4 regions of the Chryseobacterium sp. MYb264 genome follow, and region 4 is predicted to be linked to each of the others. Evidence: riboswitches for the same ligand, from Rfam matches in the RefSeq annotation. Region 4 holds a riboswitch; each other region holds the start of a gene.
What was found. Region 4 has a riboswitch for cobalamin ahead of VUJ46_RS21760 (acyl-CoA thioesterase). Riboswitches for the same ligand answer to the same signal wherever they lie in the genome.
Positions count from the first base shown of each region.

Region 1: linked by a shared signal. The riboswitch ahead of metE (5-methyltetrahydropteroyltriglutamate--homocysteine S-methyltransferase) and the one ahead of VUJ46_RS21760 (acyl-CoA thioesterase) in region 4 are both predicted to bind cobalamin.
Region 2: linked by a shared signal. The riboswitch ahead of VUJ46_RS09420 (TonB-dependent receptor plug domain-containing protein) and the one ahead of VUJ46_RS21760 (acyl-CoA thioesterase) in region 4 are both predicted to bind cobalamin.
Region 3: linked by a shared signal. The riboswitch ahead of VUJ46_RS17150 (TonB-dependent receptor) and the one ahead of VUJ46_RS21760 (acyl-CoA thioesterase) in region 4 are both predicted to bind cobalamin.

Region 1 is NZ_CP142422.1:1,021,899-1,024,102, forward strand. Features, by position in the region: gene VUJ46_RS04500 (Lrp/AsnC family transcriptional regulator) at 100-561, opposite strand; cobalamin riboswitch at 715-900, shown strand; gene metE (5-methyltetrahydropteroyltriglutamate--homocysteine S-methyltransferase) at 1,241-2,204, shown strand, end outside.
Region 2 is NZ_CP142422.1:2,221,311-2,223,514, reverse strand. Features, by position in the region: gene VUJ46_RS09420 (TonB-dependent receptor plug domain-containing protein) at 1-1,285, opposite strand, end outside; cobalamin riboswitch at 1,314-1,490, opposite strand; gene cdd (cytidine deaminase) at 1,865-2,204, opposite strand, start outside.
Region 3 is NZ_CP142422.1:3,948,982-3,951,185, forward strand. Features, by position in the region: gene VUJ46_RS17145 (transporter) at 1-730, shown strand, start outside; cobalamin riboswitch at 996-1,180, shown strand; gene VUJ46_RS17150 (TonB-dependent receptor) at 1,290-2,204, shown strand, end outside.
Region 4 is NZ_CP142422.1:4,964,130-4,966,333, forward strand. Features, by position in the region: gene VUJ46_RS21755 (HD domain-containing protein) at 1-522, shown strand, start outside; gene VUJ46_RS21760 (acyl-CoA thioesterase) at 735-1,118, opposite strand; cobalamin riboswitch at 1,233-1,421, opposite strand; gene VUJ46_RS21765 (hypothetical protein) at 1,471-2,204, opposite strand, start outside.

The DNA of each region.
Region 1 (2,204 bases), 1.3 Mb from region 4:
TATGTCTATTTCCAAGTTCAGAGTAAATTAATGAATAAGACTAAGAAAGTACCATTGGCAACATCAACTTCTCTCCTCCAGCTTCCCTCTCCCAGCCTTTTAAATACTCACCCCATGCGTATTCTTAACCTCCGCCATCACAAAAGTGCTGTGTGTACTTCCGATAGAATCTACGGAGCCTAATTTATTAAACACAAAATCCTGATAATGCTTCATATCTCTTACCTGAACTTTCAATAAGAAATCAAAATCGCCGGAAATATTATAACATTCCGCTACTTCATCGATCTGTAGAATATCTTTTACAAATGCATTTCCGACCGCCCGGTCGTGAATTTTCAGTCGGACCTGACAAAAAACAGTAAATCCACGGTTTAATTTTTCGGCTTCCAGAACAGCGGCATAATGCTTAATATACCCTTCCTGCTCCAGTCTTTTCATTCGTTCAAAAACGGGAGAAGCCGAAAGGTTAACTTCTTTCGCAAGCTCCTTTACGGTCAGTTTAGCATTTTTCTGAAGAATTCTTAACAGCTGAAGATCCTTTTCATCCAGTTTTTCCACGGAATATTATTCTTTTTTTTATTTTCTACTTCAAAAATACAGAATAAAAATCTTTTTTAATGAAACAAAACCAAATTTTATGCTTAATTTCAGGAATTAAACCAATGAATATACTTTATTAATTACCTTTGATTAAGATTTTGTTCTTTAACATACTTCATCAGAAGGAAAGGTTTTACATAAGGTAAATTAATAGGGAATCGTGTGAAAATCACGAGCTGTCGCGCAACTGTAAGTAATAACCCAAAGGTTTTTGTCCTTGTATATCCACTGTAATAACGGGAAGGATGACAAAAGCTGTTACAAGTCAGGAGACCTGCCTGTTCCGAATGATCAATGCTCTCGCGATTTGGAGTTTTTGGATCAGAAAGATGATACTTTGAGCGTATTTTTGTTTAAGATTTTATTTTTTTTAAACGCAAAGATTTTATTATTGAAGCTTCTTATTTTTAAGGAGCAAAGAATGACTAATTTTTCGCTGATGAAGCTGGTGTTTATGCATTTGCTTATTAAAATCAATGAAATTTATTTTCCTTTACCAACAACTTATTCTTTTCATTTAAAGGAAAAATTACATCCTCACTGTATCTAGTCGATTCATCAAAACCATTTTAAGAAAGCATTTCGAAGCAACTTAAAGAACTTTTAAAAGAAAATTTAATTTAAAAGTTTAAAAGAAATGCAAACACACATCCTTGGCTACCCGCGAATTGGCAGCAACAGAGAATTAAAAAAAGCCTGTGAATACTATTGGGCAGAAAAAATAACTTCAGACGAACTGCTGGAAGTCGGAAAAACCATTACCCAAAACAACTGGAAACTGCAGCAGGAAGCGGGAATCGACTGGATTCCATGCAATGATTTCTCTTATTACGATCAGGTTTTGGATATGACTTTAGCGGTTGGAGCCATTCCGGAACGTTATCAGGAGATTGCCTTCAAAAAATCTGAACTAGATCTTTACTTTGCGATGGCCAGAGGTTTTCAGAAAGACGGTTTAGACATCACAGCGATGGAAATGACGAAGTGGTTTGATACCAATTATCATTATATCGTTCCAGAATTTCATAAAAATCAGGAGTTTAAATTATTTTCAAATAAAATTATCCAGGAATTTATTGCAGCAAAGCAGGCTGGAATTAATGCAAAACCCGTAATTATCGGTTTACTGACCTATTTATTATTAGGAAAAGAGAAAGAAGAAGGTTTTTATAAATTAGATTTAGCGCAAAATTTACTTCCCGTTTATATTCAAATTTTAAAAGAGCTGGAAAATCATGGCGCAGAGTATATTCAGTTTGACGAGCCATTTTTAGCATTAGATTTAACTGAAAAAGCCAAAGAAACCTATCAATTGATCTATGCGGAACTCAGAAAACAGTTTCCGAAGCTTAAATTTATTGTAGCGACTTATTTTGAAGGATTAAAAGACAATCTTTCATTGGCCAATGCCCTTCCGATTGATGTTTTACATATCGATCTGGTTCGTTCTCCTGAACAATTGGATGAAGTTTTAACTCTAATTCCAGACAGTTTAAGCCTTTCTTTAGGAATTGTTGATGGAAGAAATATCTGGAAAAATGATTTCCAACACTCTTTACAGTTTATTAAAAAGGCAGTAGAAAAAATAGGTTCGGAGAGGT
Region 2 (2,204 bases), 2.5 Mb from region 4:
GATAAGACGTTTCCGGTTTCAAATCTAAATTTCCTCCCGGTTGCCAGTAAAGATCATTAAATGAAGGATACCTGAAATTTCTCGATACGTCTAAATTAACATGATACCATTGAGTTGCATCCCATTTTCCTGAAAAAGAAAAAAGTAGGGGCGAACTGATATCTTCAACAAAGTCTTTTTTAATTCCTGCTTCAAATCTCAGATCTTTAGTGGTGAAATAGCGAATTAACGCAGCAAAAGAACCTACATTTCTGCTCACATCTCTAAGTTGAGACTGCTTCAGACCTTCTGCTTTATTGAGCTGGAATTCAGAAATTAAATTAAAGTTCCATTTTGGCGTGATAAAATAATTGAAGTTGTTTTTTACAATATAATTTTTGCCGGTTCCGCCACTGAAATAAGGTTTGTTAATATCAGAAAAATACTGAAAATTTTCCTCGGTATAAGCAGCTTTAAAGGAATTGGTAAATTTAGATTGACTCCAGTCCCACGAAACTAAACTTCTTACATTCTGAGTTTCATATTTCGTTTTCGTTTGACTGTCAAAAAAAACAGGATAGTTTTGATTTCCGTTAAAAAACTCCGAAATCCACGAAATTTGATGATGTGGAGCTATTTTATAAGCTGCCGAAAAATTAAAATTGGTATTATTATATTCCCCATTTCTGTTGATATAATTCTGAGATTCTTTTACTTCATAATCATTCTCGCTTACCGAATAATTGCCCGAAACTTTAAAGCTGAACTTTTCATTGCTGTAAGAACCTTTCAAAAAATTATTAAATGTTCCAAAAGATGCTGCTTCTGAAAAAAGAGAACCGTGAAAGCCTTTATTAAAATCCAGCGTATTATTCAGGTGAATACTTCCGCCAATGGCACCGCTTCCATAAATTACACTTCCGCCGCCGGCCTTTACATCAAGTTGATCAAAACCTCCGAAAGAAATATTATTTACATCTGCCTGACCTAAAAAATTTGAGTTGATATTAATTCCGTTCCATACAAAAGCAGTCTGCTGTGCAGTGGTTCCCCGAAAAGAAGGCGAAGAAACAGCACCCCGTCCGTTTTCTTTAATATAAACAGGCGTTTGAAAACGTAAAAGTTCAGAAAGATTGGTTGAGTTTTTTTCAATATCCTGAGGTGAAATAGTCTGTACCTTATGAAAAAGTTTTACCTTGTTCATTTGATTGTCAAAAACAAACACCGTGTCTATTACCTTTTCCTGACCAAACAGAAAGCAGCCGTAAGACGAAAAAAACAGGACTACAGATCTTTTTATATTCATACCTTTTCACTTTTCCACCGAAAGCAATTATTTTAGTTAGATTTTGGCAGGTCTCCTGACTTTCGCTTTTCCACACCTTCCCGTTTGCACAGTGGTTTTCCGTAGAAATTTTGATTGCGATTTACAGTTGCGGGGACAGCTCAGGATTTTCACCCGATTCCCTATTATTTCCAAAATGCTGGAAACCAAAATTTTTGCAAATGTAAGTGTATTAAATTATAAAAACAAAATGGAGTGTAATGATTTGGATTTCAATGAAATATACAATATTGTTTTTTAGGAGCTTATTCCTGCTCTCTCTCATACTCCTCACGCCAAGCTCTCCAACGCCCGCCAATCCTAAAACCCTTGCCCTCCCCAACGCTCCGACCCAGTTGCGGGGTAACCGTTCGATCAGGGCTAGGCCGTGGACCAAAGATCATATTTCAGCCTATCATCAAAAGAATGATCTTCTTCCAAAACCTCATAGGTTTTTAAAACCTATGAGGTTTTCAATGAATGTACTATTTAAATGAACGAGATGACATTCTCAAAAATGAATGTTATGGGTGGAAAAATTGCGCTATTCATATTTAAAAACTACAAAAATGTAGCATCAAAATAAAACGGCAAGAGATCTTTAATCGCATGTACCTTCACTACCTCTTCATTCATGCTCGAAAAATAAAGGTCTATATTTTCATTCTGCTTCGTTTCATATTCCATTAAGCTTTGCCTGCAAGCTCCACATGGGGGAATGGGTGGATTTTTCTCATGAAATTCTTTAGGACCTCCCACCACAAAGATCTTTTTGATTTTTACGTCCGGAAAATTGGCGGCAATCCAGAATAGCGCTGTTCTTTCCGCACAAAGTCCCGATGGATAAGCTGCATTTTCCTGATTGTTTCCGGAATAGATTTCACCGTTCTCCAGCAAAACG
Region 3 (2,204 bases), 1.0 Mb from region 4:
TAAAGCCAAAGAAAATCTGTTTGTAAAAGATTTAACTCAGGATCAGTATTTTAATACAATTCAGCTATGGGCAAGAATTCCGGTAACGCAAAAACTGAGTGTTTATGGAAGTTTACCGTTTCATTTTCACGAGAAGCAGACCTTGCAGGGAGATATAAATATCAACGGAATCGGAGATTTTAATATGATGGGAATCTATCAACTGCTAAATTCCAAGAATAATATCCATCAGCTGAATGGGGGGGTAGGAATAAAAGTTCCGTTAGGGAAATTTGATGAAAAGGGAATTACGGGGGTAAATCCAAGTTTTCAGCTGGGAACAGGGAGCTGGGATTACCAGATGGTACTCAATTATAAATTTCAGAAAAATAAACTGGCTATTTTACTGAACACCGATTACACCATTAAGACAGAAAATAAAAAGCATTATAATTTCGGAAATCAATGGAATTATGCTGCAACCGGTTTTTATCAGTTTGTGGAGAATGATAGACTCATTTTCTCCGGAAAAACGGGTTTGCAAGGAGAAGTTTTTGATCAAAATAAACAGTTTAATGAAGCACTGCCAAGAACAGCAGGAAGTGCTTTGTATGGAAAGCTGGGTTTTGAGGCTTCCTATAAAAAAATCAGTTTGGGAAGTGAAGTCATGCTTCCGGTATATTCCAATTTGGCGGGCGGCGATATTCAGGCGAAATCGCGTTTTAGTGTTTTCGTTAATTTTGGGATTTAAGAGAATATTTTAAACGAAAAGATTTATTTAAACTTCTTTTTATTTAAAGGAGCAAAGTTGAACAGCAAAGCTGTTTGATGAAGCTCTATAAAAACGTTCGCTTCATCAAATCAATTTTAATTGATTCATTCTTTGCTCCTTAAAAATATTCACAACAAAAATAAAACTTTGCGTTAAAAAAAATATAGTTCAATAAATCAATTTTAGGATTTATTCGATTGAAAATCATTGAATTAAATTCAATTTTGTTTCTATGATTTATTTTCTATCTTTGCCGAAATCTGGTGAGCCATAAAAAGCGCTTAAAAGGGAATCCGGTGAAAATCCGGGACAGACCCGCTGCTGTAAGCTCCACACCAAAGTTTTTGAAGATCATATCCACTGTTTTTTAATGGGAAGGATTTCAAAAACGGAGTAAGTCAGAAGACCTGCCAGACCATAAACGTTTGACGCTTTCGTGGAATAAAGCTTAGGACATCATTGATCTTGTGTGGTTTACGACTGCGCTTTATCGGTGTATTCTTATATCCATTAGCGTCATCATGATCTAAATGAGCTAATGGTGGCAAAAGTTCTTACATCTCAACTTTATAAGGTTGTTTTCGCAGTTTTTGTGTTAACAGCGCCATGGTTGTTTTCACAATCCAAAAAAGACACGGTAAAGGAGAAAAGCATTCTTCCGGTTACGATTTATAAAAAGAATTTTAAAGAGATCCTTCCTGCGCAAACGCTTTCTGGAGAACAACTGGAAAGGCTCAACAGTCAGTCGGTGGCCGATGCGCTGAGGTATTTTTCAGGAGTTCAGATCAAAGATTACGGTGGAATAGGTGGTTTGAAAACCATTAATGTTAGAAGCCTTGGAAGCCAGCATGTAGGTGTATTCTATGACGGGATACAGCTGGGAAATGCTCAAAACGGGCTGGTAGATTTGGGAAGATATTCCTTAGATGATCTGGAAGAAATTTCTTTGTATAACGGTCAGAAAAGCGAAATTTTTCAATCGGCAAAAGACTTCGGCTCATCAGGTTCAATTTACTTGCAGCCTAAAACACCTTCTTTTAAGGGGAATAAAAAGACAAATTTTGTCATAAGACTGAAAAATGCTTCTATTGACTTATTTAATCCATCTTTTCGTTTAGAACAAAAATTATCGCAAAAGATTTCTGCAAGTTTTAGTTCTGAGTTTTTGCAAAGTGATGGTGTTTACAGATATCGCTATGCCAAAAAGTTTCCCGACGGAGAGCAGGCGTATGATACGATTGCTAAAAGGCAGGATTCGGATTTGAGGGCGAAACGTTTTGAAACATCCATCAACGGGAATTTAAATAATGGGAACTGGAACGTTCGTGGTTATGGATATATTTCTAATCGTGGCTTACCTGGTTCTATAGTTAACGGGCGTTTTGACGCAAGAGGTTCCAGAATGGTGGATGAAAATTATTTTGTGCAGGCTCATCTAAGAAAAAAGCTATTT
Region 4 (2,204 bases):
TACAATGCAGATGATTCCAGAAGGGAAAACACCGCGGAACATTCATGGCAGATTATTATTCTGGCTCAGATTCTTTTCCCTTATGCCAAGAACAGGGCAGATATTGATCTTTTGAGAGTGATCAGGATGTTGTCTATTCATGATTTGGTAGAAATTGAAGCCGGAGATACTTTTCTTTTTGATGAAGCCGGAATGGTGGGCAAATTTGAAAGAGAAAAGGTATCTGCCCAAAATATATTCGGAATTTTAGATGAACCTTTAAGAACTGAGTTTTTCAATCTTTGGCTTGAATTTGAAGAAGAAAAAACTCCGGATGCTATTTTTGCCTGCGCTATCGACCGGATTATGCCTTTTATCCTTAATTCTCATACTTCCGGAAAAAGTTGGACTGAAGCTGGTGTTACCGAAAAACAAATCAGAAATATGCTGGAGAATGCAATCAGCAGAGCTTCAGATGAAATGGGAGAGGCTTTCCAAACATTATTGAATTTGAGCTTGGAAACTGAAAAGGTGTTGAGGTAAGTTTTTTAACAGAATATATCTTATTTCTCCAAGGATTGCATAGATGATTATATTTCAATTTTTAATAAAAGAAAATATTCTCTATCATTTGTGAATTCGTGGCAGAAAAAAATAAAAAAATCGGCGGGCAAAGACCCGCCGAAATTGCTTTAAAAAAACATTTTTGAAAATATTGAGCTCAGACCGCTAAAAGCAGTCCAAACATTTCTTCTTTATAGAATTTGAATTGGTTTTTTGAATTCATCGATCGCTACAAAAGTAAAATCTCCCACAATGGCTTTTTCCTTTTCATAAGAATACATTTGTTCTGTATAGATCTCAACGTTGACTTTCATACTTGTTTTTCCTACATGAGAAACTTTTCCTACCAGCTCCACAATGGTTCCCGCAGGAATAGGCTTTTTAAAATCTATTTTATCACTGCTCACTGTTACTACACGTTTTCTTGCAAATCGGGTCGCCGTAATAAAAGCCACTTCATCCATCAGCTGCATCGCTGTACCTCCGAAAAGAGTATCGTAATGATTGGTCGTATTAGGAAAAACCGCTTTGAAAATTCTGGTTTCGGATGTTTCAATTCTTTCTTCTGTAGTCATATTTCATTATTAAATTAAGGCAAAATGAAATAATATCAAACAACAGAATAATGACAGGAACATGAGAATTCCTGAAACATCCATCAGATCAATAAAACTTCAAATCGCGAAAGTTTTTTGTTTAAGAAAAAGGCAGGTCTCCTGACTCGTAACATCATTTATCTCCTTCCCATCTCGCCTCGCAGCGAAACAGTGGACTTTTGATAAAGACTTCAGTTACTTACAGTTGCGCGACAGTTCGTGATTTTCACACGATTCCCTTTTCATCTGCAGCTAAGCAGAACCTATTTCTGAAAAAGCAATCTGCTTTTCCGGGTGCAAAAATAAGGATAAAAACAGTAGAAAATAAGATTTATTCCGGATTATTATAAATTATTTGGTTGATGGCTCTTCCTTTATTGATGCTCCAGAGCGTGGTATAACGATTTTCACCGGAACCATTGATCATGTAAAGGAAAATATGATCGTCATCAAGCGCTGTTACTCCGATGTTTTCAAAATCCATAGAAGGCTGGAAGAGATTTTTAATCGCTTCTCTCACAAATACAGAACCTCTTCCCGGCTGTTGCACACGAATTGATTTTATCTCCATCATCCCTTCAGGAATTTCGTTGCCAATTCCCCAAGGTTTTACTTTATCAACCGTCAGAATTTTCCCGCTGGCATCTTTTTCCTGTCTTTTAAGATGAGCATACGAAGGATAAACATCAATAATAACCTTTGTTCTTTGGTTAGTCAGGATTTTAGGATTGGTATTATCTGTAAAAATTAATGATCTCCCGTTTTTAGATTTTGAAGGCGTAAATTTTGGAAGCTGATCGATAAAAGCCACACGCTCTTTATTCACCATTCCTTCTTTATTCAGGCTGTCATATCTTACGAAAGGCTTTTCAGAGTCTTGTTTTTCAGGATATTTAATCCAGATCCATTCCGTTTCTCCAGGCGCAGGTTTTACATAAACAAAAACATCTCCTGTTTTCATACGGATCTTATCAATGATTTTTCTATAATCATCTTTATGAACGCGTACCATCGCATAACCTTCCTGAGCTTTTACCACGCCAAAAGGTACTTTCGTCTGACCTT